Regions from separate parts of the Mesorhizobium sp. B2-1-8 genome, predicted to be linked through region 2. Evidence: predicted binding sites of a transcription regulator. Region 2 holds the regulator's gene; the other holds the start of a gene.

Region 1 (11,045 bases), 3.1 Mb from region 2:
CGCGGCCAAGATCGCCAAGACCGCGCACAAGAAGGGCACGACATTGCGCGAGGAAGCGTTGGCAACCGGACTGGTCAGCGAGGCCGACTATGACCGCCTGGTGCGGCCGGAGGACATGACGCATCCGTGGTAAGCACTTCCAGGAACAGCGCAAAGCCGTTTTCCGTCCCACGGCTGATATTTTTCGGCGGGAGAATTTGCTCCCGTCGCCGCACTGTCCGATACGAATTTCGCGCGTCCTGCCCAATCACGGAAATGTATATTCTGTGAACAATGTGTCGCCGCATAGCTGACTTTGGTGAACAGTCGGCATCGTCTATCTGAGTGGTCATTCAACCCATTCGGAGAGCCACCATGTCCATCAACACTTCCGCCGCCGGCGCCGGTACCGCGTCCAACAGTTCTGTCACCATCCTGCTCGGCCGTATCCTGCTCGCAGTCATTTTCCTGCTTTCCGGATTCGGCAAGCTCACAGCCATTTCCGGCACGGCCGCCTACTTCGGTGGCCTCGGCCTGCCGGCGCCGACGGCGACGGCCGTCATCGTCGGACTGATCGAACTGCTTGGCGGCCTTGCCGTCCTTGTCGGTTTCCAGACCAGGATCGCAGCCTGGGTGCTCGCTATCTTCACCATCGCGACCGGGCTGGTCGCCCACACCGGCTGGGCCGACCAGATGCAGATGATCCAGTTCCTCAAGAACCTCGCAATCACAGGCGGCTTCCTGCTGCTGGCCTCCTCGGGTGCCGGCGCCTATTCGATCGACGCCAAGCGCGGCTGACGCTTCCCCTCCCAAGGACCCTAAAGAAGCGGCGCGGAATTTTCCGCGCCGCTTTTTCGTTTTGGGATCACAGGCGTAGATTGCAATGGTCGCCGGCGACTGTGCCGGCAAGGGAGGGTGCCATGGCTCGCAATGCATTGCTTATGGTTTCGCGGCTGCTGTTTGCCGTGCTGTTCGTGCCGTCCGGTTTCCAGGCGCTCGCCAACATTGGCGGCACCACCAGCTATTTCGCCGGCCTTGGTCTGCCGCTGCCGGCGCTCGCCGCCTGGTGCACCGGCCTTTTCGAGCTGATAGCGGGGCTGCTGATCCTCGTCGGCTTCCAGACGCGGATCGTGGCGCTGCTGCTGGCCGCCTTCTGCGTCGCGGCCGGCTATATCGGCCATTATGGCCAAGGCGCCGGCGATGCGACGCTCGCTTTCCTGCACCAGCAGATGCTGATGAAGGATATCGCGATATCGGGCGGTTTCCTGGCGCTCGCCATGGCCGGCGGGGGAGCATGGTCGGCCGATGGAAAGGGCGTCACAGGCTAGGAAAAGGCCGTCAGTCGACGAAGACGAAGTTAGCGAGGCGGCTCAGATTTATGGGCTGCGAGGCAAAGGCGCGATATCCCATCCGCCCGATCCCTATATAGAGACAAACCTGCTTTTTCTGCACCGCCATCGGCACCCATTCAGAGCCGAATTCGCTGCCGTTCCGGACGTAATTCCGAAGATTGCTGTCTATTGCAACGTAGATGTACCCGTCTGATTGGATCAATTCTCGTCTCTTCAGGTAGGGTAACAGGTCGGTCCGGCCGAAAACGGACCGGATCTCACCACCGATCGTCTGTGCTCTATCGGCGAGAACTTTATTGACACCAAAAGAACAGGGCTCAATAGTTGAGAACAAGCTGTCCCTACCCATAGAGTTCATGGCCATGAATACGTCATCGCTAGGCTTGAATACGAAGTAGTTAATCGTTTCTCCGTTCGGAGGCAGGCCAAACATTCGGTGAAAATTGAAAGGGCGTTTCGTAATATCGCCCCCCGGATAGGACCGATCGAATTCAAATGTCCCTTTGGACACGACGGACAGCGTGAAAAGCGTTTGCGCACTGGTTGACCCGAAGAGCGAGAGATACAGGGCCGAAAATATCACAACCAGCCGACCGACCTTCATGTCTCCACCCCAATCGTCGCACTTTTCCAGCTTACCCCAGGTAAAGTACTGCCAAGCTACTTTACAGAAACGCTCTGCCCGCCCTCGACCGCCAACTCCAGGCGGCGGTTGGTGATGCGCGCCAGTTGCGCCAACCGGCCGGCCGGGCGCTCGCCGTAGAGGTCGGAAAGCGAAGCCGGCAGCACCAGCGCCAGCGCGCCGTTGGGGCGGCTTTCCCATTTCAGCCTCGGCATGATGCCGGGCATCGCGGCCGTCAGCAGGTAGACGACGCGCATCATCGCCGCCAGCACGCGGGCGCGCTCCAACAGGCGGGGCGGCGCCAGCGCCTTGATTTCGGGCGCCACCAATTCATTGAAGACGCCGTCATGACGGTAGGCGTTGGTCAGCGCCAGGTAGGCGCGGCCGGGATGATCGACGCCGATGAAGGACGCATGCGCGATGATGTTGAGCGACTGCTTGCCGCGATATTCCGGATGAGCGCGCCAGCCGATATCGGCGAGCAGGCAGGCGGCGTGGCGATAGCGCGCTTCGTCTTCCGTCTCGTCGATGCCGAATGCCTTGAAGGCCTTGCCGGTCCATTCGACCAGATCATGCGCATGATGGACCGAACGCGAGCGCAAGAGCGCAAGCTCCTCGGCGGCCGAGATCAGCGGATCGGCCTTCTGCTCGGCCGCGTCGAGCAGCGAATAGAGAAAACCTTCGCGCACGCCTTGCGCCGAAACGACGATCCTGGACGGCTGCATCGCCGTCATGATCTCCTGCAGTACGAGAGCGCCGTATGGCAGCAGCGAGCGGCGGTTCTTGGAGACGCCCTCGATACCCCTCACCTTTTCGACCTCCCCCCTGGCCACCTGCTTGAGGAACGTTTGAGCACTTTCGGCCGATACCTCGTAGTTGTGCATGACGCCGAGCGGATAGTTGTTCATCTCCATGTGCAGTCTGGCGAGGTTTCGCCAGGTGCCGCCGACAGCGTAGAAAGTCCTGCCCTGCCCGCCCTTCAACAGCTTGGCCCGGGCCAATTCCTGGCGCGCGATCTTCTGCGCCTGGACGAGCGAGTTCTTCGCCATGTCCTGCAGGCGCAGGCCGCCAAGCGGCAGCGTGATGCCGTCGCCGATGGCCTCGCCATCGATGTCGATGAGCTCCAGGCTGCCGCCGCCAAGGTCGCCGGCAATGCCGTTGGCCGGATGGAAGCCGGAGATGACGCCCAGCGCGGAATAATGCGCTTCCTGGCGGCCGGAGAGCACGCGGATCTCGGTCTTCAGCACATCCTGGGCGCGATGGATGAAATCGGGACCGTTGATCGCCTCGCGGGCCGCGGCGGTTGCCAGCACGTACATGTGTTCGGCACCGGCCTGGTCGGAGAGCGCGCGGAAACGGCGAAACTCCTCCATCGAGCGCGCCACCCCTTCGGGGTCGAGCTTCCCCGTCGACACGATGCCGCGGCCGAGGCCCGCCAGCATCTTTTCGTTGAACAGCGTGGTCGGCGAACGCGCCAGCCCCTCATAGACGACAAGACGGATCGAATTGGAGCCGATGTCGATGATGGACAGCGGTCGGCGGTCCTGCAGCCGGCCCTGGGATTTGGACAGCATCAGGCGGCGGCGTTCTTCTTGCGGCGCTTGAACTGCGCGATACGCTTGGGCGCATGCGATTTCAGCGCGTCACCCCGTCCCGACAGGCTCGGATTGGTCATGAAATATTCCTGCGCGTTGAACGGTTCCTCGCCCTCCTCCAGCACCACGCGCCGGGAGGTTCCATCAGCCAATACGTCGAAACTTTGCTGATTGTCCATGATGTTGCCCAGCATGATCTGGCCCAGAATCTGTTCATGCACAGTTGGATTGGTGATCGGCACCATGGTCTCGACGCGGCGGTCGAGATTGCGCGGCATCAGGTCCGCCGAGGAGATGTAGACAATCGCCTCGTCCGAGGGAAGGCCATGGCCGTTGCCGAAGCAATAGATGCGGCTGTGCTCGAGGAACCGGCCGACGATCGACTTGACCCTGATGTTCTCCGACAGGCCCGGCACCTGCGGCCGCAGACAGCATATGCCGCGCACGACAAGGTCGATTTCCACCCCGGCGCGGCTGGCGTCGTAGAGCGCATCGATGATGATGGGGTCGACGAGCGCGTTCATTTTCATCCAGATGCGCGCCGGCCGTCCCTCCAATGTGTGGGTGACCTCGTCTGAAATGTGCTGAAGGATGCGGTTCCTCAGCGTGAACGGCGATATCGCCAGCCGCATTTCGGCGGTCGGCTCGGCATAGCCGGTGATGAAATTGAACAGTTGGGCGACGTCACGGGCGATTGTCGGATCGGTGGTGAAGAAGGACAGGTCGGTGTAGATGCGCGCGGTGACCGGGTGGTAGTTGCCGGTGCCGAGATGGACGTAATTGCGCAGCTTGCCGTCCTCGCGCCGCACCACCAGCGACATCTTGGCGTGGGTCTTGAGTTCGAGGAAGCCGAACACGACCTGCACGCCGGCGCGTTCGAGATCGCGCGCCCAGCGGATGTTGGCCTCCTCGTCGAAACGCGCCTTGAGCTCGACCAGCGCCGTCACCGACTTGCCGGCCTCGGCCGCGTCGACAAGCGCACGCACGATCGGGCTGTCGTTGGAGGTGCGATAGAGCGTCTGCTTGATCGCCACCACTTCGGGGTCGGCCATGGCCTGGCGCAGGAACTGCACCACGACGTCGAACGACTCGTAGGGGTGATGGACGACGATGTCCTTCTCGCGGATGGCGGCAAAACAGTCGCCGCCATGCTCGCGGATGCGCTCGGGAAAGCGTGGGTTGTAGGGTATGAATTTCAGGTCGTCGCGGGGGACGGAGACGATCTCGGAGATCTGGCTGAGCGCCAGCGGCCCGGTGAGCACGCTGATGCGGCTCGACGAGACGCCAAGCTCGCCGGCGACGAAATCGCGCAATTCTCCAGGCATCAGCATGTCGAATTCGATGCGGATGACCGAACCGCGGCGGCGCCGCTTCAGCGCCGTTTCGAACAGCCGCACTAGGTCTTCCGATTCTTCCTCGACCTCGATATCGCTGTCGCGGATGATGCGGAACGTGCCGGAGCCCTTGACCTCGTAGCCGGGGAACAGCTTGCCGATGTAAAGGCCGACCGCCTCTTCCAGCGGAATGAAGCGGACATGGCGCTTGCGGTCCGGCAGGCGGATGAAGCGCTTCAGCGCCACCGGCAGGCGCAGCAGCGCGCTCATCTCTTCGCCATTCTTGCGGTGGCGAAGCTGCAGCGCCATCGAGAAGCCGAGATTGGGAATGAACGGGAACGGATGCGCCGGGTCGATCGACAGAGGAGTGAGCACCGGAAACACCTGCTCCTGGAAATGCTCTTCCAGCCAGGTCTTCTCGTCCTTGGTCAGCGCATCACGGGTGATGCTCTCGATGCCTTCCTTGTTGAGCAGCACCGTGAGTGCCGAAAGGCTCTTCTGCTGGTCCTCCTGCAGCCGTTCGACCTCACGCAGCAATTGTTCGAGCTGCTGTTCGGGGGTGCGTCCGTCCGGGCTTTTCAGCACGATGCCCTCGCGCACCTGGCCGGCAAGGCCGGCGACGCGCACCATGAAAAATTCGTCGAGATTGGCGGCCGAGATCGACAGGAAACGGACGCGCTCCAGCAGCGGGTGATGGGTGTTCAGCGATTCTTCGAGAACGCGGCGATTGAACTGCAGCCAGGAGAACTCGCGGTTGACGAAACGGTCCGGATTGCCTTCCGGGCTCGCTGCCGTGACGTTGTTGAATTCGCTCTGTACCGGCTTCAGTTCGTTCATGATTCCTGCTCTTCCGCCCGCCTCGGCCGGTTAACCGGCTTAACTTATCCTGTGGCAGGCTTTTGCGACAGTTCTCTGACAGGCTTTTGCGACAGTTTGATTTCATCGAACTTGCAAACAGGCTTGATATGATCCAGATGCAGAGAGACTGCGTTAAGGAGACGACGATGGCAGGCGGTTCCATTCCCCATTTCCAGAACGATGCGGGCCATCCGGCAATCGACATCGGGGTCAAGGAATTCATGTGCACGGGCGCCAACCCGCCTTTTGATCATCCGCATGTGTTTCTCGACATGGGCGACGACAATGAGAAAGTCTGCCCCTATTGCTCGACCCTCTACCGCTATTCGCCGAAGCTGAAGGCAACGGAAACGCAGCCGGCGGGCTGCCTCTACATCGACCAGGCCGCCTGACCTCCCGACCATGAGCGAGACGCGGTCCCGGCAGGTCGTGATTGCCGGGGCTGGAATCGCCGGGCTGACGGCGGCGATTGCCTTCGCCGAGCGCGGCTACCCCGTAAAAGTGTTCGAACAGGCCAAGCGCCTCGAAGCGGCGGGCGCCGGCATCCAGCTCTCTCCAAACGCGACGCGCATTCTGCGCCAGCTTGGCGTTCTCGACACGCTTCTTGCCAATGCCGTCAAGCCGGAAGCCGTGGTGCTGAAGGACGCCGCGAGCCTGCGCCAACTGGCGCGCGTGCCGCTTGGCGGCGCCGGTGAGGAACGCTGGGGCGCGCCCTATCTCGTGGCGCACCGGGCGGATCTGCAAGACGCCCTGATGGCGCGCGTCGCGCAAATGCCCGACATCCAGCTTACCACCGGCGCGCAGGTCAGCAGCGTGGCCTCCGGTTCAGTCGGTATCACCATGACAGACGGGGTCGGCCGCAAGATCATCGATACCGAAGGATCTCTGCTGGTCGGTGCCGATGGCGTCTGGTCAGCGGTGCGCAGGTTTGGCGTAACGTCCGCCCAAAGCAGGTTTTCGGGCGAATTGGCATGGCGCACCACGATCTCGGTCGACAGCGCTGCCGGCAATGCGTTTGCCGCGATCGGTGCCAGCGACTGCGTCACCACCTTCCTGCACCCCGGCTTTCATTTGGTCGCCTATCCCGTGAGCAAGGGGGACGCGTTCAACCTTGTCGCTTTCACCAAAGGCGAGCGCATTGCCGAAGGCTGGTCAGGCCTTGCCGATCCCAGCATCCTCGCCAGCGCCATGCGTGGCACGGCCGCAGGCCTTGCAAGACTGGTGGAATTGGCTGGCCCATGGCTGACCTGGCCGCTCCATACAGTCGAACGGAAGCAGCCCTGGACCGTGCCACCCGGCATCGCGCTGATCGGCGACGCCGCACATGCGATGACCCCGTTCGCAGCACAAGGCGCTGCCATGGCGATAGAGGATGCCGCGACGCTTGCCACTTTGATCGCCGACTTCCCCGGCGACCTGACGCAAAGCCTCACCATCTGGGAGAACCTGAGACGACCGCGCATCGAAAAGGTGCTGAAACGCGGCGCGCTCAACCGCCTCGCCTGGCACGCCCGGGGACCGGTGGCATTGGCGCGCAATCTGTTTCTGGCGACACGGCCGGGAGAGAATCTCGCGGCGGACTTGGACTGGCTTTATGGGTGGCGGCAGCAGCAGATCATCCGTCGCTGAAAGGAGCCCGCGGCAAAAGCTAATTGTACAGCCGCATCGACAACCCAAGCGACGCCGGCAGCGGGTTCCACCAGCCGGTGCGCAGGCCGGCGGTGCGCAGTGCCGCCGCCGTCCAGGTGTTGCAGCCCATCAGCGCGTTGAAACGGCCATTGGCCTCATAAAAGCGGTCGAAATTGGAGTAGGCGGCATTGTCGATGACGATCGGGCCGCTCGGTCCCTGCTGAAAACTCGCTTCGATGAAGTCGAGCAATGCGGCAAAATGGTCCTTGTCCACGTCGAAGCCGGCGACATCGGGATGCGGCTCGGAGATATCGCCGGCCACGTCGACATGCATCACCGAAGCGTCGAGTGTCAGAGCCTTGAATACGGGCAGCGCCTTCACTTGCGACCATGTCGGCGTTTCAAGGTAGAAGGCGCGCCCACCCCAGCCGAAGACAAGGTAGTGCACTTCGGGTGCGTCCGAAGGCAAGCCGGCATAGGCCAGGAAACGGAAGCGCCGGCGCACCTCGTCGTCCACCGGAATGGCGATGTCGGTGTGGATCGCGTTCTTTAGTACCAATATGCGCCGCGTGCCCTCACCCGCGGCGGCCGCCGGCCAGAGCGGCCGCGGCACCAGCGTGCCGAGCGCCACGGCGAGCACCACTGCTGCAACCAGCATGACCAGGAAACGCAGGAGTTTTTTCATCGGTGCGGCTTCGCGGTTTCGTCGCGGCTCAATGAAGGCGACCATTATCCGATCGGCCAGACGCAAAAAACCCGGCCGTGGCACGGCCGGGCTTTCTCGAATCGGCGCCAGTCCGCTCAGTGCAGGATCTGCGACAGGAACAGTTTCGTGCGCTCATGGCGCGGATGATCGAAGAACTCAGCCGGCGTGTTCTGCTCGACGATCTGGCCCTGATCCATGAAGATCACCCGGTTGGCGACTTTCCGCGCAAAGCCCATCTCGTGGGTGACGCACAGCATGGTCATGCCTTCCTCGGCGAGGCCCACCATGGTCTCCAGCACTTCCTTGATCATTTCGGGATCGAGTGCCGAGGTCGGCTCGTCGAACAGCATGATGCGCGGGTTCATGCACAGCGAGCGGGCGATAGCCACGCGCTGCTGCTGACCGCCGGAAAGCTGGCCCGGATATTTGTTGGCCTGCTCGGGGATCTTGACGCGCTTGAGGAAATGCATGGCGATTTCCTCGGCCTGTTTTTTCGGCGTCTTGCGCACCCAGATCGGCGCCAGCGTGCAGTTCTCCAAGATGGTCAGATGCGGGAACAGGTTGAAGTGCTGGAACACCATGCCGACCTCGCGGCGCACCTCGTCGATCTTCTTCAGATCGTTGGTCAGTTCCTTGCCGTCGACGATGATCTTGCCCTTCTGGTGCTCTTCCAGCCGGTTGATGCAGCGGATCATGGTCGACTTGCCGGAGCCGGACGGTCCGCAGATGACGATGCGCTCGCCGCGCATCACCTTCAGATTGATGTCCTTGAGCACATGGAACTCGCCATACCATTTGTGCATGGCGACGATGTCGATGGCGACATCGGTGGTGGAAATATGCATCTTGGCGGCGTCGACCTTGATCTCTTCCGCGCCGACGGCGTTTTCGGTGGCCATGGCTGGGGTCCCCTTGCTTTTTTGTTTAGCGTTTGTAGCCGGTGTCGAGCCGGCGTTCCGTGTACATTGAATAGCGCGACATGCCGAAGCAGAACAGCCAGAAGATGAAGGCCGCGAAGACCAGGCCGGATTTCGCGGTCTGCGCCGTCGCCCAATTGGCATCGGAGAAGTTCTGCTTGACGATGCCGAGCAGGTCGAACATCGAGATGATGAGAACCAGGCTGGTGTCCTTGAACATGCCGATGAAAGTGTTGACGATGCCGGGGATGACCAGCTTCAGCGCCTGCGGCAGCACGATCAGCCCCATCTTCTGCCAGTAGCCGAGGCCGAGCGAATCGGCGCCTTCATACTGGCCCTTCGGGATCGCCTGAAGGCCGCCGCGCACGACTTCGGCCATGTAGGCGGCCGCGAAAAGCGACACGCCGATGAGCGCCCTCAGATACTTGTCGAAGGTGACGCCGGCCGGCAGGAACAGCGGCAGCATGACGCTGACGAAAAACAGGACGGTAATCAGAGGTATGCCGCGTACGGCTTCGATGAAGATGATGCACAGCATCTTGACGATCGGCATCTTGGAGCGCCGCCCGAGCGCCAGCACGGTGCCCAGCGGCAATGACACGGCGATACCGACGAAGGACAGGCTCAGCGTGATCAGCAGACCGCCCCAGCGGGAGGTTTCGACATGCGGCAGGCCGAACATGCCGCCAACCAGAAGGAAGAAGGCAACGATCGGCAGCACCAGGAAGAGCAGGATCGCGTTCAGCCCCTTGCGCGGTACACGCGGTATCAGCATCGGCACCAGCAGTGCCGCGAACAGGATGGCGACCAGTATCGGCCGCCAGCGCTCCTCAATCGGATAGGTGCCGAACATGAACTGACCGAATTTGGCATTGACGAAAGCCCAGCAGGCGCCGCTCCAGCCGTCGGGCTGAATGCCGCCTTGCGCGACGGTCGCGCAGACCGTGCGGTCCGGCCCGGTCCACTGGGCGGAGAGGAAGGCCCAGTTGATGACCTGCGGCAGAATCATTGCCACGATGACAACGCCGAGGATCGTCAGGATGGTGTCCCCGGTGGTCGCGATTAGATTCTTGCGCACCCAGGCGACCGGCCCTCGTTCGCTCGTCGGCGCCCGCTCGGCCAACGCCATCTCGGTGCGCACCCAGGCCAGATCGTGTTCCTGCATGGCCTTACCTTTCCACCAGCGCCATTCTGGCGTTGACCACGTTCATGACCGCCGAGGTCACCAGGCTGAGTATGAGGTAGGCGACCATCATGATCAGCACGCCCTCGACCGCCTGTCCGGTCTGGTTCAGAACCGTGCCGGCGGTCGCTGTCAGGTCCGGATAGCCTATTGCGATCGCCAGCGACGAGTTCTTGGTCAGGTTGAGATATTGGCTGGTCAGCGGGGGGATGACGATGCGCATGGCCTGCGGCACCACGACCAGCCGCAGGACTGACCCGGACCGTAGGCCAAGTGCGGCGGCCGCCTCGGTCTGGCCCTTGCTGACGCCCCTGATGCCGGCACGCACGATCTCGGCGATAAACGCCGCCGTATAACAGGACAGAGCCAGATAGAGCGAAAGGAATTCCGGCTTGACCTGAAAACCGCCGGTCAGGTTGAACGTCGATTGTTTCGGAAAATCGAAGGTCACCGGAAAGCCGCTGAGCGCATAAGCGAGCAGTGGCAGGCCGACGATCAATCCCACGGAGGTCCAGAACACCGGAAATTGCTGGCCGGTCGTCAACTGCCGTTGACGTGCCCTGTGGGCAACGAACCACGCCATGGCGAGCGCGACGACGAGCGCAACCAGGATCAGCCAGGAGCCGTCGCCCCAGATCGCGCTCGGAAAATAGAAGCCGCGCTGGTTGAGGAAGGAGCCGAAGGGCAGATGATAGGAGTCGCGCGGCGCGGGCAGCACGGCGAGCACGCCCGAATACCAGAAAAAAATGACCAGCAGCGGCGGGATGTTGCGGAAGATCTCGACATAGACCGTGCAGATCTTCTGGATCAGCCAGTTATGCGACAGCCGGCCAATCCCAACGACAAAGCCGATGATGGTGGCGGTGATGA
Region 2 (11,045 bases):
GCGCGGTGTCGGCCTGCAGGTCGGACGTCGTGTCGGTCATGATTTCCTCCAACCGGCTGGCCGTCTGACGCGGATGCCGAACCCAGCCTAGAAGCTATCCGCGCGACGCGGAAACACAAATCTTTTTGAGAAAACGCCGCGGCTTTGGGGCCGCGGCGCCTTCACTTCTGCAAGCGGTCAAACTCAGTTGCAGGCCGCGACTGTGCCGGCGGCGACGCCAGCGCAGACTTCGTCCTTCTTGATCCAGCCGGCGTCGATGACGAGGTTGAGATTGTCCTTGGTGATGGCGACCGGGGTCAGGAACAGCGACTTGACGGTGTTGCCGCCAGGCGTCGTGAAATCCTTCGCGCCGGCGATGTCGGTCATCTTCTTGCCGTCGGCGAGCTGCGAGGCGATCTCGGCGGCGTTCTTGCCGAGTTCACGCGCGTCCTTCCACACCGACACGGTCTGGGTGCCGAGCGCGATGCGGTTGAGCGCGGCGTGGTCGCCGTCCTGGCCAGAGACCGGCACGGTGCCGGCGAGCCCCTGCGCCGTCAACGCCGCGACGACGCCGCCGGCGGTGCCGTCATTGGCCGCGACCACCGCGTCGACCTTGTTGTCGTTGGCGGTGAGGAACTGCTCCATGTTCTTCTGGGCGTTGGCGGGCAGCCAGCCGTCCGTATAGGCTTCGCCAACATTCTTGATCTTGCCGCTGTCGATGGCTTCCTTCAGCACTTCCATCGAGCCCGAGAACAGGAAGTCGGCGTTCGGGTCGGCGCCCGAGCCCTTGATGAAGACGTAGTTGCCTTCAGGCTTCACCTTGAACACCTCGCGGGCCTGCATGCGGCCGACTTCCTTGTTGTCGAAGGTCAGGTAGAAGACGTCTTTGTTCTCGATCAGGCGGTCATAGCCGACGACCGGAATGCCCTCGTCGAGCGCCTTCTGTACCGCCGGGCCAATGGCCGACGCATCCTGCGCCAGGATGATCAGCGAATTGGCGCCCTGCGAAATCAGGCTTTCGACATCGGTCAGCTGCTTGCCGGGATTGGACTGCGCATCGGCGGAAATGTATTTGTCGCCCGCGGCCTCGATCGCCTTCTTCATGGCGGCTTCGTCAGTCTTCCAGCGCTCTTCCTGGAAATTCGACCACGAAACGCCGATGACCTTGTCCTTCGCCTGCGCGACCGACGCCAGTGTCAGCGACATGGCGACACCCGCCAGAATGGCGACTGTGAATCTCTTCATGTTATCCTCCCTGCGCCGCGTATGGCGCGACCAAACTGGCCCGAAGGCCGGCACAGAGGCCCTATTTTTTCGAGCCCCGAAAAAATACTGGTCCATCGTCGGAACGCTGTCAACATCGATTCTGATGCATTTTGAGGTGCCGGGAACCTTTTTTCGAGTCCCGCAATAAATAAATGACAGCACCAGCCGCTTCTGCCAGTATTCGACGCGTTGCCGGAGGTGTCGAGGGGCGTCAGGAACCACGGCGACGGGGAGGATGTGGGAAAGCATGTCGGTCGGAATCCGTCACGACGATCTGCGCCGGCGCAACCGCGCAATGGTGATTGCAGCCGTGCGCCAGGGTGGCCAGCCCTCGCGCACCGAGATCGCCGCGACCACGGCCCTCAGCCACTCGACCATATCGGCGATATCAGCCGACCTGATCGCAGAGGGTATCCTGACCGAAGGCAAGCCCAACGAGGCCGGCTCACTGAAACGCGGCCGGCCACAGGTCGGCCTTGGCCTCAACCCCGAGGCCGCGGCTGTGATGACCGTGGTGCTGTCGCTGAATTTCCTCTCTGTCGCCGTCATCGATTATGCCGGCCAGGTGGTCGCCGAGGAACAGCGCCGGCTGGACACGCTGACCATGTCGCGCGAGGCGCTGATCGGCGAATGCACGGCAATAGTACGACGTCGCCTCGAGGATCCCGATCTCGATGTCCGCAGTGTGGCCCGCATCGCGTTGGCGATCCAGGGCATCACCGACACCGAGGCGCGCGCCATGCTGTGGTCGCCGATCACGCCGCAGACGGACATAGCCTTCGCCGACATACTCGAAGCCGAATTCGGCATCCCCGCCACCGTGGAGAACGACTGCAACATGATGGCGGTGGCGCTGCGCTGGCGCGACCCCGAACGCTACCGCGACGACTTCATCGCCATCCTGCTCTCGCACGGCATCGGCATGGGCCTTGTGCTGAAGGGCGAGCTGTTCACCGGCACGCATTCGTCGGGTGGCGAGTTCGGCCACATGATCCATCGCCCGGGCGGCGCGCTCTGCCGCTGCGGGCGGCGCGGCTGCGTCGAGGCCTATGCCGGCAACTACGCTATCTGGCGTAACGCCAGGCAGCTTGGTGAGGACACCGAGCCGGTCGCCGATGTCAGCGACGCGCAAATGCGGACACTCGCCGCGACGGCAAGGGAGAAGGACGGACCGGAGCGCGAAGCCTATCGCAAGGCCGGCGAGGCGCTGGGCTATGGCCTCGGTAGTCTTTTCGCGCTGATCGATCCGGCACCGGTTGCGATGGTCGGCGTCAGCGCCGCCGCCTTCGACCTGATCGAGCCGGCCTTGCGCGAGGCCATCGCCCAGACTGCCGGCGGCCAGCATTCGGAATCGATTTCCTTCGACACCGAGCCGAACGAGCTGCCGCTCATCCGCGAAGGCTGCGCCATGCGCGCATTGACCTTCGTCGACCAGGAGATTTTCGCGCCTGGCGTGCAGGCAAGGGCGGGCGCGGGAAAGAACGTTGCCTGAGACCAAGATCGAACCCAATCACTCCGACGGGGCATGACATACTACCCGCCAGATTTCGAGCCTCCTGCTAGAGCATGATGTCGAAAAGTGTGAAGCGGTTTTCGGACGACATCATGCTCTATCTCTTCGATTTAGAGAAGGATTCAGATTTCAGGTTGATTCGACCTAAAATCATCCGGCTCTAAGCCCCCGTCGGGCGGCGGTGCGGTCCGCCGTGCGCCAGTACCCAAAACCGGCGTTCAGGCCGGGTAGAGCGCCGCAGCCCAGCGGCAGAAGGTCTGCACCGCGTCATTGCGTCCCGCCCCGTCGGCCTGCACCATGTAATGCGCGCCACTTATGGGCAAGCGGTGCGGCAAGGGCGCTACCAGTTGGCCGGAATCGAGAAACGGCCTGGCGAAACTCTCCAGAACGATCATGGCGCCGCCGCCCGTGGTCATCGCCCAGAGCGCGAGCAGCGATGAATCGTAGCGGGCACGCTGCGGCGGGGCCGGGAGGGCGAGGCCGAAATGATCCGACAGGCGCTGCCACTCGGTCTCAAACCCGATCACATGGTGCAGGCAGGCAAAGGGGAAGTCGCGGATGTCCCGGCGCCCCGCCAACCAGGCGGTGTCGGCAGGATGGCAGACGACGATCGCGGATTCATGGGCCAGCAGTTGAACCGCACCCTCGGGCCAGTCGCCGTGCCCCCAGCGGATGTCGACATCGCTGTTGCCGGCTTCAAAACGATCGGACCAGACGAAGGTGGAGAGTTGGATGTCGATCTCTGGATGGGCCTGCCGAAAATCGGCCAGCCGGGGCGCGAGGATCAACGCCGCCCAAGTGATCGAGGCGCGCACCCGCACCACCCGCCGCGATGGGCGCGCGAAGAGACCGTCCGTCGCCCGCTGCAACTCGGCGAAGGACTGGCGCACCGGCTGGGCATAGGCCTGGCCGATATCCGTCAGCGCAACGCCGCGCGGCAGCCGCTCGAACAGCCGCGCGCCGACATGCTTTTCCAGCAGGCGGATATGCTGGCTGACGGCCGCTGCGGTCAGGTTCAGCTCAGTGGCCGCGGCGGTGAAACTGCCATACCGCGCCGCCGCCTCGAAGGCGAGCAGCCAGGTCGGGTGCGGTGTTTTCATGAGATCTTACCGTCAATTAAAATGACCCCAATACCTGAAAAGATATTCTTTGTGTTGTCAATTTCTGAGCAATACCCTGCGCATGAACCACGGCCGGAAAAGAGCGACATCGATGTCAGACCGGAAGGAATGGAACCACGTCCCCGACAGCCTGCCCATTGAGATTGCGCCGATCTGGCGCTGGCCGCTGAACCTCGCAGCGATCTTTCGCTGGTATGTCGGAAGCTGGCTGCCTGTCTCAATCAATCTCGTCATCGTGGGGCTGGCCTTCGCGGCTTATGCCTTGGCCAGCCCCACGCTTGCCCAGGCGAAGGAGCCAGGGCTATGGATCGGGGTGATCTGGCTACGAAACTTCGGCCTGACGGTAATTGTAGCGCAGGGGCTGCATCTTGTTTTTCACCGCCACCAGTTGCAGGGCACCGACAAAAAGTTTGATCCGCGCCCTTACCCGCGCAAGGGGCGCGCCTTCAGTTTCGACAGCCAACTGGCCGACAACGTATTCTGGTCGCTGGCTTCGGGCGTAACGATCTGGTCGGCATACGAGGCGCTGGTCTGGTGGGCGATGGCCAATGGCTATGCGCCGACTCTAACATGGTCCGGCCACCCGGTCTGGTTCGTCGGCCTCTTCCTGTTGATCCCGATCTGGGAGAGTTTCTACTTCTACTGGATTCACCGGCTGCTCCATACGAAGCTCCTTTACCGCATCCACGCGCTGCATCACCGCAATATTGATGTGGGGCCGTGGTCGGGCCTTGCGATGCACCCGGTTGAACACATTTTCTATTTCGGAACCGCGCTGGTCCATTTCGTTGTTCCGTCCAGCCCGATGCATCTTATCTGCCACCTGATGTTCTATGGCCTTTACGCCATTACCACCCATACCGGGTTCGAAGGGCTCTGGCTGGCCGGGCGCAAGCGCGTCGACCTGGGCACCTTCCACCACCAGCTTCATCATCGCTACTTTGAGGTGAACTACGGCACGCTGGAAGTGCCATGGGACAAGTGGTTCGACACCTTCCACGATGGCACTGAATCGGCAAAGGCACGGATGAAGGCGCGTCTTGCCGCGCGGCGCCGGCTATAGGTCATGCCGGCGGAAGGGGCACGTGATATAAGTCCTCAGGCAGGTTTACGCCGCAGACCGCCCCAGCCCCCGATCTCTTTACGGCAAGGCCGGCGAGGCGCTGGGTTATGGGCTGGGCAGCCTGTTCGCGCTGATCGATCCCGCACCCGTCGCCATGGTCGGCGTCTGCGCGGCGGCCTTCGACCTGATCGAGCCGGCACTGCGCGAGGCGATCGCCCACACCGCCGGCGGCCAGCATTCGAAATCGATCTCCTTCGACATCGGGATTTGTTTTTCTTCCATGTGATCGGCGCGGCATGCATGATTGTTTTGCTCTGGAAGGTGCACAATCATACACGTGGGCGCTCCCCATTCCGATCTCACCGAGATGGGACAGACGTCTAGTCTTCCCTGATCGCGTAGCCCGCGCCGCGGATGGTGCGGATGACGTCGGGCATGCGGCCATTGTTGACCGCCTTGCGCAGCCGTCCGACATGCACGTCCACGGTGCGCTCGTCGATATAGATCGTCTCGCCCCAGACATTGTCGAGCAGCTGGCTGCGCGAGAACACCCGACCGGGATGGCGCATCATGAACTCTAGCAACCGGAACTCGGTCGGGCCAAGCCGGATCTCGCTCTTCTTGCGATAGACCCGGTGCGATTCGCGGTCGAGCACGATGTCGCCGACCTTGAGCACGCTGGACAGCACTTCCGGCTTGGCGCGGCGTAGCAGCGCCTTGACCCGGGCCATGAATTCCGGCGTCGAGAACGGCTTGACCAGATAGTCGTCGGCACCGGTCGAAAGGCCGCGCACGCGGTCGCTCTCCTCGCCGCGTGCCGTAAGCATGATGATCGGCAGCCTCTCGGTCTCGGGCCGCATTCGCAGGCGCCGACAGAGCTCGATGCCGGAAACCGCCGGCACCATCCAGTCGAGCACCAGGAGGTCGGGCACGTTCTCCTGGAGGCGGATCTCGGCTTCGTCGCCGCGCGTCACCACCTCGACCTGGTACCCTTCCGATTCCAGATTGTAGCGCAGGAGCACACCGAGCGGCTCCTCGTCCTCCACCACCATGATGCGTGGCGCGATCATCGATTGATCATCCCTGCCGTCAAGCCGCCGGCACCGACATCGCCGTCTCGTCCTGCTTCGGACGATTGGCGGGCAGTTGCGTGCCAGTCAGCACATAGTACGCATTCTCGGCGATGTTGGTCACATGGTCGCCGATGCGTTCGAGGTTCTTGGCGCAGAACAAAAGATGCGTGCAAGCCGTGATGTTGCGCGGATCCTCCATCATGTAGGTCAGGAGTTCGCGGAACACCGAGGTGTATTTGACGTCGATGCGTTCGTCGTCGTTCCTGAGCTTGGCGAGTGCGGCGGCATCGCCGGCCGCATATTCCTCGACCACGCCCTGCACCTGGATCAGCACCAGCTGCGCCATGGAGTCGATCGAGTGCGACAGGTCGCGCGGCGTGGCGGTGAGGCCGACGGAGCCGACGCGCTTGGCGATGTTCTTGGCAAGGTCGCCGATGCGCTCGAGATCGCCCGCCATGCGGATCGAGCCGACGACATGGCGCAGATCGTCGGCCATCGGCTGGCGCTTGGCGATCAGGGTGATGGCGCGGTCGTCGAGTTCGCGCTGGCGCGCGTCCATGATGGCGTCGTCGGAGACGACGCGCTGTGCCAGCGCGCTGTCCGAATTCAGCAGCGCCTTGGTGGCGCCACCGACCATCGTGCCGGCGAGATCGCCCATGTCGCTGATCAGCCTGCTGATCTGTCCGAGATCCTCGTCGAAGGCTGCGACTGTGTGTTCGGCCATGATCCTGGTCCTCGTATGCGTGAGATCAGCCGAAACGGCCGGTGATGTAGTCCTGCGTGCGCTTCTCGCGAGGCGACGTGAAGATCTTCTCGGTCTTGTCGAATTCGACCAGTTCGCCCAGATACATGAAAGCCGTCTGCTTCGAGACGCGCGCGGCCTGCTGCATGTTGTGGGTGACGATGACGATCGTGTAGTCGGCCTGCAACTCGTCGATCAGTTCCTCGATCTTGGCGGTGGACAATGGGTCGAGCGCCGAGGCCGGCTCGTCGAGCAGGATGACTTCCGGCTTCACCGCCACCGTGCGGGCGATGCAAAGCCGCTGCTGCTGGCCGCCCGACAGGCTGAGGCCGCTGGCGTTCAGCTTGTCCTTGACCTCGGTCCACAGTGCCGCGCGCTTCAGCGCCTGTTCGACACGGCCGTCCATCTCGGCCTTGCTGATCTTCTCGTAGAGCCTGACACCGAAGGCGATGTTCTCATAGATCGACATCGGGAACGGTGTCGGCTTCTGGAACACCATGCCGATCTTGGTACGCAGCAGGTTGAGATCCTGCGAGCGGTCGAGAACATTTTGGCCGTCGAGCAGCACCTGACCCTCGGCGGTCTGCTTGGGGTAGAGCTCGTAGATGCGGTTGAAGACGCGCAGCAGCGTCGACTTTCCGCAACCCGACGGTCCGATGAAGGCCGTCACGCTGCGCTCGGGCAGCGACAACGTGATGTCCTTCAGCGCCTTCGACTGGCCGTAGTAGAAATTGAGGTTCTTGACCTCGATCTTCGCCTTGGCGGCTGCCTCGGTGGCAATCGTCATGTCTGCAGACAACATCTGGCTCATTTGTCCTCTCTGCGTCCGGTCAGGCTGCGCGCAAAGATGCTGAGCGCGAGAACCGTCAATGTGATTATGAGTGCGCCGGTCCAGGCCAGCTGCTGCCATTCCTCATAGGGGCTGAGAGCGAACTGGAAGATGGTGACCGGCAGGCTGGCCATCGGCGCGTTGAGATTGCTCGACCAGAACTGGTTGTTCAGCGCGGTGAAGAGCAGCGGCGCCGTCTCGCCGGAGATGCGGGCGATCGACAGCAATATGCCGGTGACGATGCCGGAAAGTGCGGCACGGTAAGCCACTGATTTGATGACCACCCAGCGCGGCGCGCCGATAGCGGTGCCGGCTTCGCGCAAGGCGTTCGGCACCAGGTTGAGCATGTCCTCGGTGGTGCGCACGACCACGGGGATGACCAGGATGGCCAGAGCGACGGCGCCGGCGATCGCCGAGAAATGCCCCATCGGCCGCACCATCAATTCGTAGACGAACAGGCCGATGATGATCGACGGCGCCGACAGCAGGATGTCGTTGATGAAGCGCACCACGGTGGTGAGTTTCGAGAAGCGGCCGTATTCGGCCATGTAGGTGCCGGCCAGAACACCGATTGGCGTGCCGACGATAACGGCGATGACCGTCATCACCACGCTGCCATAGACAGCGTTCAGCAGGCCGCCGGCATCGCCGGGCGGCGGCGTCATCTGCGTGAACACATCAAGCGAGAGCCCTGCTACGCCTTTGTAGATCAACGCGCCGAGGATCAGTGCCAGCCAGGCAAGCCCGATGCCCGCGGCGGCGACGCACAGCGTCATCATCACCGAGTTTCTGGCCTTGCGGCGGCTGTGAAGCGACGAGGCTGTCGACATCGGTCAGGCTCCGGTGCGGGCGTCGATGCGCATCAGCATGTAGCGTGCGATCGCAAGGATGAGGAAGGTGATGACGAACAGGATCAGGCCGAGCGCCACCAGCGAGGACGTGTAGAGGTCGCCAACGGCTTCGGTGAATTCATTGGCGATGGTCGCGGAGATTGTCGTTGCCGGCGCGAACAGCGAGGTCGAGATGCGGTGCGCGTTGCCGATCACGAACGTCACCGCCATGGTTTCGCCAAGCGCGCGGCCAAGGCCGAGCATGACGCCGCCCATGATGCCGATACGGGTGTAAGGGATGACGACGCGACGTGTCACTTCCCAGGTCGTGCAGCCAATGCCGTAGGCGGACTCCTTCAGCACCGGCGGCACCGTGTCGAACACGTCCTTGGTGATCGAAGTGATGAAGGGCAGCACCATGATGGCGAGGATCAGCGACGAGGTCAGCAGGCCGATGCCGTAGGGCGGACCGGCAAACAGGCTGCCAAGGCCGGGAATGCCATGGAAAACGCTGATGATGAAGGGCTGCACTGTCGTCTGCAGGAACGGCGCCAGGACGAACAGGCCCCAGATACCATAGATGATCGAAGGAATGCCGGCCAGCAATTCCACCGCCATGCCGATTGGGCGCCGAAGGGGGCGCGGGCAAAGCTCGGTGAGAAAAATGGCAATGCCGATGCCGAGCGGCACGGCGATCAGGATGGCGATGGCCGATGTGACAATGGTCCCATAGATAGGCGCCAGGGCGCCGAATTTTTCCGTCACCGGGTTCCAGCTCTCGCTGGTCAGAAACGAGAAGCCGAAGGTCGACAGTGCCTGCCAGGAACCGGCAAACAACGAGATGGCAACGCCGCCAAGCAGCACCAGCACGAGAATGGCGGCGGCGCGGGTCAGCCCATGGAAGATCGAATCGGTTAACGCGAAACGTCTGACGATGGCGTCGCGCGAGCCCTTGATGGCTGGCAAGGCTTCCTGGACAGCACTCATGTCAAGCTCGGCTCTTTGTGTTGAGAAAAAGGAGCGCCGCGTGAAGCGGCGCTCCTTCGGGTGATGTTACTCGCCTGCGTAGACCGGCTTGCCGTCGGCCTGGATGTCGGCCTTCCACGAAGCCTTGATCAGGTCGACGACGCTGTCGGGGATCGACACGTAGTCGAGCGCCTTGGCGGTTTCCTTGCCGTCCTTATAGGCCCAGGCAAAGAACTTCAGCGCTTCGCCGGTGGCGGCGGCATCGCTCGGAGTCTTGTGGATCAGAACCCAGGTGGAAGCCGCGATCGGCCAGGTGGTGTCGCCAGGCTCGTTGGTGATGATGACGTTGAAGTTCTTCGCGCCCTTGAAGTCGGCATTCGAAGCGGCGGCGCCGAAGGATTCGAGCGACGGCTCGACGACCTTGCCGGCTGCATTCAGCATCTTGGAGTAGGAGAGGTTGTTCTGCTTGGCATAGGCGTACTCGACGTAGCCGATGCCGCCGTCGGTCTGCTTGACGGTGTTGGCAACGCCTTCGCTGCCCTTGGCGCCGACGCCGGTGGGCCATTCCACGGCAGTGTCCGAACCAACCTTGTCCTTCCAGTCGGGCGAGAGCTTCACCAGGTAGTCGGTGAAGTTGAAGGTGGTGCCCGAGCCGTCCGAACGATGCACGACGGCGATCGCGGTCGACGGCAGGGTGAGCGAGGGGTTCAGCGCCTTGATCGCGGCGTCGTCCCAGGTGGTGATCTTGCCCATGTAGATGTCGGCCAGCGCCTTGCCGTCAAGCACCAGTTCGCCCGGCTTGATGCCGGTGAGGTTGACGATCGGCACGATGCCGCCCATCACCATCGGGAACTGCACTAGGCCGTTCTTTTGGAGGTCGGCGTCGGACATCGGCTTGTCGGTGGCGCCGAAGGTCACGGTCTTGGCGATGACCTGCTTGATGCCGCCGCCGGAACCGATCGACTGATAGTTGAGGCCGATGCCGGTGTCCTTCTTGTAGGTGTCGGCCCACTTGGCGAACACCGGATAGATGAAAGTGGAACCGGCGCCGGAAAGGTCAGCTGCCATTGCCGCGGAAAGGGTGATGGTGGACGCGGCAGCCATTGCAATCGCAACGGCCGCCGAGCGGATGAAATGTCTCATGTGGCCTGCTCCTGTTCGGAAGATGGTCTCTCGGCGCCATTTCCTCCGGCGCCCGCTGAGGCCAATAGCCTTCGATTATAACAGTCGCATGACAGTTTCATGTCAGCCCGGTAACGCGTCGCCCGGACCGAGAAAGGCGCCGATGTCGGGCGCCCGCGGCGCGGTCCGGGTTTACCGCCGGAATCAGGGGCTTGAGCCGTCCGACGGCTGGAATGACCCGGGATTCGACCGGGCGTTCCCAAGTGAAAAAAATCCGGACGGGAGCGCGTTGCTCGCAGCCAGAGCGTGTCATGGCCGGGCCATCGCCAAAAACAGGTCCGTTGGGGTAGAGTGACGCTGTTTCTTGCAGGCGGTCGCTGCTCCCGCCCGTAACCGAGAAGGGCGGAATTCGATTTTGCTATTGTCCCGGCTCGGCATCGCCTTGGATATGGTGCGATCGCACCATATCCATTGCACGCAGGGGTGGCAGCAAATCCGCAGCTGATTCCCTCGATTTTGTCTCGCCGGATCCTGCAATCCC

Evidence for each region. Region 2 encodes PhoB, which activates phosphate uptake and scavenging genes when phosphate is short. Its sites were predicted from a motif close to TGTCATNNANCTGTCAT; they were not measured.
Region 1: a site for PhoB is predicted at 5,784-5,800, ahead of FJ970_RS23375 (RNA degradosome polyphosphate kinase). Genes of this name have one in related genera too.

The regions. Positions count from the first base shown of each region.
Region 1 is NZ_CP083952.1:4,747,079-4,758,123, forward strand. Features, by position in the region: gene fumC (class II fumarate hydratase) at 1-133, shown strand, start outside; gene FJ970_RS23355 (DoxX family protein) at 355-777, shown strand; gene FJ970_RS23360 (DoxX family protein) at 900-1,307, shown strand; gene FJ970_RS23365 (hypothetical protein) at 1,318-1,935, opposite strand; gene ppx (exopolyphosphatase) at 1,992-3,527, opposite strand; gene FJ970_RS23375 (RNA degradosome polyphosphate kinase) at 3,527-5,719, opposite strand; gene FJ970_RS23380 (zinc-finger domain-containing protein) at 5,887-6,132, shown strand; gene FJ970_RS23385 (FAD-dependent monooxygenase) at 6,143-7,369, shown strand; gene FJ970_RS23390 (TIGR02117 family protein) at 7,389-8,054, opposite strand; gene FJ970_RS23395 (amino acid ABC transporter ATP-binding protein) at 8,171-8,920, opposite strand; gene FJ970_RS23400 (amino acid ABC transporter permease) at 9,000-10,157, opposite strand; gene FJ970_RS23405 (amino acid ABC transporter permease) at 10,162-11,045, opposite strand, start outside.
Region 2 is NZ_CP083952.1:1,442,540-1,453,584, reverse strand. Features, by position in the region: gene FJ970_RS07120 (sugar ABC transporter permease) at 1-40, opposite strand, end outside; gene xylF (D-xylose ABC transporter substrate-binding protein) at 184-1,224, opposite strand; gene FJ970_RS07110 (ROK family protein) at 1,493-2,737, shown strand; gene FJ970_RS07105 (LysR substrate-binding domain-containing protein) at 2,977-3,858, opposite strand; gene FJ970_RS07100 (sterol desaturase family protein) at 3,971-4,942, shown strand; partial or broken gene FJ970_RS07095 (sugar kinase) at 5,013-5,201, shown strand; gene phoB (phosphate regulon transcriptional regulator PhoB) at 5,323-6,012, opposite strand; gene phoU (phosphate signaling complex protein PhoU) at 6,032-6,739, opposite strand; gene pstB (phosphate ABC transporter ATP-binding protein PstB) at 6,765-7,568, opposite strand; gene pstA (phosphate ABC transporter permease PstA) at 7,565-8,416, opposite strand; gene pstC (phosphate ABC transporter permease subunit PstC) at 8,420-9,403, opposite strand; gene pstS (phosphate ABC transporter substrate-binding protein PstS) at 9,470-10,525, opposite strand.